2 regions of the Bacillus sp. YH3-2-B2 genome follow, and region 1 is predicted to be linked to the other one. Evidence: a T-box and tRNA genes for the amino acid it is inferred to sense, from the RefSeq annotation. Region 1 holds a T-box; the other holds one or more tRNA genes.
The links. The T-box of region 1 lies ahead of serS (serine--tRNA ligase). A T-box ahead of a tRNA ligase gene usually reads a tRNA of that ligase, here a tRNA-Ser.
Positions count from the first base shown of each region.

Region 2: it has a tRNA-Ser gene. The T-box ahead of serS (serine--tRNA ligase) is inferred to sense a tRNA for this amino acid. The anticodon was not compared.

Region 1 covers NZ_JBSJQE010000009.1:9,499-11,724, reverse strand. Annotated here, with positions in the region: gene pdxS (pyridoxal 5'-phosphate synthase lyase subunit PdxS) at 1-77, shown strand, start outside; gene pdxT (pyridoxal 5'-phosphate synthase glutaminase subunit PdxT) at 99-689, shown strand; T-box leader at 742-954, shown strand; gene serS (serine--tRNA ligase) at 1,009-2,226, shown strand, end outside.
Region 2 covers NZ_JBSJQE010000008.1:218-2,443, forward strand. Annotated here, with positions in the region: tRNA gene ACWJJX_RS18745 (tRNA-Val) at 1-22, shown strand, start outside; tRNA gene ACWJJX_RS18750 (tRNA-Thr) at 52-127, shown strand; tRNA gene ACWJJX_RS18755 (tRNA-Lys) at 165-240, shown strand; tRNA gene ACWJJX_RS18760 (tRNA-Leu) at 251-334, shown strand; tRNA gene ACWJJX_RS18765 (tRNA-Gly) at 344-418, shown strand; tRNA gene ACWJJX_RS18770 (tRNA-Leu) at 438-523, shown strand; tRNA gene ACWJJX_RS18775 (tRNA-Arg) at 533-609, shown strand; tRNA gene ACWJJX_RS18780 (tRNA-Pro) at 627-703, shown strand; tRNA gene ACWJJX_RS18785 (tRNA-Ala) at 708-780, shown strand; tRNA gene ACWJJX_RS18790 (tRNA-Met) at 800-876, shown strand; tRNA gene ACWJJX_RS18795 (tRNA-Ile) at 879-955, shown strand; tRNA gene ACWJJX_RS18800 (tRNA-Ser) at 963-1,055, shown strand; tRNA gene ACWJJX_RS18805 (tRNA-Met) at 1,075-1,151, shown strand; tRNA gene ACWJJX_RS18810 (tRNA-Asp) at 1,158-1,234, shown strand; tRNA gene ACWJJX_RS18815 (tRNA-Phe) at 1,245-1,320, shown strand; tRNA gene ACWJJX_RS18820 (tRNA-His) at 1,341-1,416, shown strand; tRNA gene ACWJJX_RS18825 (tRNA-Gly) at 1,425-1,498, shown strand; tRNA gene ACWJJX_RS18830 (tRNA-Ile) at 1,514-1,590, shown strand; tRNA gene ACWJJX_RS18835 (tRNA-Asn) at 1,601-1,675, shown strand; tRNA gene ACWJJX_RS18840 (tRNA-Ser) at 1,679-1,769, shown strand; tRNA gene ACWJJX_RS18845 (tRNA-Glu) at 1,773-1,844, shown strand; gene ACWJJX_RS18850 (TspO/MBR family protein) at 1,880-2,226, opposite strand, start outside.

The DNA of each region.
Region 1 (2,226 bases):
AATTAGGCACAGCAATGAAAGGAATCGAAATCTCAAATCTATTGCCGGAACAGCGTATGCAAGAACGCGGCTGGTAAAACCATAGGAGAGCTGGAAGCATGTTAACAATTGGTGTACTTGGACTTCAAGGAGCAGTAAGAGAACATATTCGTTCAATTGAAGCATGTGGTTCAAAAGGTGTCGTCATTAAGCGTCCTGAACAGCTGAATGACATCGACGGCTTAATCCTGCCGGGCGGGGAAAGCACGACAATGCGGCGTTTAATGGATACGTATCATTTTATGGAGCCGCTTCGCGAGTTTGCCGCCCAAGGCAAGCCGATGTTCGGCACATGCGCCGGTCTGATTATCTTAGCCAAAGAGATAGCGGGAACGGATAACGCTCATTTAGGGCTGTTGAACGTTGTTGTCGAGCGTAATTCCTTTGGCCGTCAGGTCGACAGCTTTGAAGCTGATCTGACGATTAAAGGCCTTGATGAGCCGTTTACGGGTGTATTTATTCGCGCGCCGCATATTTTAGAAGCCGGAGAAGATGTTGAAGTGCTTTGTGAGCATAACGGACGCATCGTGGCTGCAAAGCAGGGAAATTTCCTCGGCTGCTCGTTCCATCCTGAACTGACGGATGATCACCGGGTGACAGAGCTGTTTGTGAAGATGGCGGAAAAGCATAAGCAGGAAACAGCTGTATAAAACAGTTGAAAACCGCTGATACTTATAGTACATTATAAACACAAATAAAGATCGAAAAGCGTTGACAGGAAGCAGTAGGGAGCCCCTCTTTCAAAGAGAGCCGATGGGTGGTGCGAATCGGTGAAAGATGCTGTCCGAATCCGTCCTTGAGCGAAATGCTGAAAACAAGTAGGCATTTACGGGAAAACCGTTATGTGTTAAAGCGGAAAGCAAGTGTGAGCTTGTTTTCAATCAGGGTGGCAACGCGAGAGCTCTCGTCCCTTTTAGGGGATGAGGGCTCTTTTTTATTTTCGATAAAAACAGATAGGAGTTGTTAGGCATGATTGATACGAAGGTGCTGAGAGCCAATTTTCAAGAGGTAAAAGCGAAGCTCATTCCAAAAGGCGAAGACTTATCTGACTTTGACAAGTTTGAAGAGCTGGATGAAAAGAGAAGAGAGCTTATCGGTAAAGTAGAAGAACTGAAGGGAAAACGCAATGAAGTGTCTCAGCAGGTCGCCGTTTTGAAACGGGAGAAAAAAGACGCTGATCATATTATTAAAGAGATGCGTGAAGTAGGCGAAGAAATTAAGAAGCTTGATGAAGAGCTTCGTACTGTCGAAACGACGCTCGAAACCATCCTTCTGTCTATTCCGAACATCCCGCACGATTCAGTGCCCGTCGGAGAAACGGAAGATGATAACATTGAAATTCGCAAGTGGGGAGAGGCGCCGGCATTTTCATATGAGCCGAAACCGCATTGGGATATCGCAGACCGCTTAAACATTCTTGATTTCGAACGCGCTTCAAAAGTAACAGGAAGCCGGTTTGTGTTTTATAAAGGATTAGGCGCACGCCTCGAACGCGCGCTCTACAACTTTATGCTGGATCTTCACGTTGATGAATATGATTACACGGAAGTCATTCCTCCTTATATGGTAAACCGTACGAGCATGACAGGTACGGGACAGCTTCCTAAATTTGAAGAGGATGCTTTTAAAATCAGAGAAGAGGATTATTTCTTAATTCCGACGGCGGAAGTGCCGATTACAAATATGCACCGCGATGAAATCTTATCCGGTGAGAACCTGCCGATCAATTATGCCGCGTTCAGCGCCTGCTTCCGTTCAGAAGCGGGATCCGCCGGCCGTGATACACGCGGTTTGATCCGTCAGCATCAGTTCAACAAGGTTGAGCTTGTAAAGTTCGTGAAGCCGGAAGATTCTTATGAGGAGCTTGAAAAACTGACAAATCAAGCTGAGCGGGTGCTTCAGCTGCTTGAATTGCCGTATCGTGTCATGAGCATGTGTACCGGTGATCTCGGCTTTACAGCTGCGAAAAAGTACGATATTGAGGTTTGGATTCCAAGCCAAGACACATATCGTGAAATTTCTTCTTGCAGCAACTTTGAGGCCTTCCAGGCAAGACGTGCGAACATTCGATTCAGACGCGAAGCGAAAGGCAAGCCGGAGCATGTGCATACATTAAACGGTTCAGGTCTTGCAGTCGGCAGAACAGTAGCTGCCATCTTGGAAAACTACCAGCAGGAAGACGGAAGT
Region 2 (2,226 bases), on a different contig from region 1:
TCGAGCCCGTCATCCTCCACCATTCCTATCATACATAAGTTGGCGTATTGGGCCGGTGTAGCTCAATTGGTAGAGCAACTGACTTGTAATCAGTAGGTTGGGGGTTCAAGTCCTCTTGCCGGCACCACTTTTATATGTTATACTATATAAGTCTCTTGTAATAAGAGCCATTAGCTCAGTTGGTAGAGCATCTGACTTTTAATCAGAGGGTCGAAGGTTCGAGTCCTTCATGGCTCACCATGTTTTTCTTGCGGATGTGGCGGAATTGGCAGACGCGCTAGAATCAGGCTCTAGTGTCTTTACAGACGTGGGGGTTCAAGTCCCTTCATCCGCATTGCCAAACGCGGAAGTAGTTCAGTGGTAGAACATCACCTTGCCAAGGTGGGGGTCGCGGGTTCGAATCCCGTCTTCCGCTCCAACTATACTATACCATCCATGCCGGGGTGGTGGAATTGGCAGACACACAGGACTTAAAATCCTGCGGTAGGTGACTACCGTGCCGGTTCAAGTCCGGCCCTCGGCACTTATTGTTGCGCCCGTAGCTCAATTGGATAGAGCGTTTGACTACGGATCAAAAGGTTAGGGGTTCGACTCCTCTCGGGCGCGCCATACATACTTTTGAAAAACGGGAAGTAGCTCAGCTTGGTAGAGCACATGGTTTGGGACCATGGGGTCGCAGGTTCGAATCCTGTCTTCCCGACCATTTTGGGGCCTTAGCTCAGCTGGGAGAGCGCCTGCTTTGCACGCAGGAGGTCAGCGGTTCGATCCCGCTAGGCTCCACTTGATTTTAATTGTTTTTGGCGGTGTAGCTCAGCTGGCTAGAGCGTACGGTTCATACCCGTGAGGTCGGGGGTTCGATCCCCTCCGCCGCTACCATTGGACCTTTAGCTCAGTTGGTTAGAGCAGACGGCTCATAACCGTCCGGTCGTAGGTTCGAGTCCTACAAGGTCCACCACTTATACGGAGGAATACCCAAGTCTGGCTGAAGGGATCGGTCTTGAAAACCGACAGGGGTGTCAAAGCCCGCGGGGGTTCGAATCCCTCTTCCTCCGCCATATCTAATTTAATTATCATCGCGGGGTGGAGCAGTTCGGTAGCTCGTCGGGCTCATAACCCGAAGGTCGCAGGTTCAAATCCTGCCCCCGCAACCAAAAAATGGTCCGGTAGTTCAGTTGGTTAGAATGCCTGCCTGTCACGCAGGAGGTCGCGGGTTCGAGTCCCGTCCGGACCGCCATTTATAAAAAGGCTCGGTAGCTCAGTTGGTAGAGCAACGGACTGAAAATCCGTGTGTCGGCGGTTCGATTCCGTCCCGAGCCACCATTTAATTTAATATTGTTTTGGCGGTTGTGGCGAAGTGGTTAACGCACCAGATTGTGGCTCTGGCACTCGTGGGTTCGATTCCCATCAATCGCCCCAAACAACATGCGGGTGTAGTTTAGTGGTAAAACCTCAGCCTTCCAAGCTGATGTCGTGGGTTCGATTCCCATCACCCGCTCCATTTTTATATTGTCATGGGCCTGTAGCTCAGCTGGTTAGAGCGCACGCCTGATAAGCGTGAGGTCGGTGGTTCGAGTCCACTCAGGCCCACCATGATGATTTTTCCACAGTAGCTCAGTGGTAGAGCTATCGGCTGTTAACCGATCGGTCGCAGGTTCGAATCCTGCCTGTGGAGCCATATGGAGAAGTACTCAAGTGGCTGAAGAGGCGCCCCTGCTAAGGGTGTAGGTCGTGTAAGCGGCGCGAGGGTTCAAATCCCTCCTTCTCCGCCATAAGGCCCGTTGGTCAAGCGGTTAAGACACCGCCCTTTCACGGCGGTAACACGGGTTCGAATCCCGTACGGGTCATTAAAAAAACCTTGCATACTATGCAAGGTTTTTTATTATGCGTTCATAGCGTAAATGGTAAAAGACAGGTATGTGGCAAAAGCGCTCCATAATAAATAAGGAACCAGAAGCCAGGCTGAAGCTTTACTGTATTTACCGGCAATGAGCAACAGAATGAGTGTTGTCACAGTCACAAGCAGGCAATCGATAGATGCAGCAAGCAAATTTTTCTGTGTGAATTGAAAATAGCTGAATCCTTGATTCACGATATAATTGATGAGGAGCATCACCCAAAAAGCTTTGGATTCTTTACATGAAAACCTTGCGTATATCAAGGCTGCTGAGAGCGAAATAAGCGCAAACAAAACCGCCCATATGATGCCGATCAATGATCCGCTCGGCG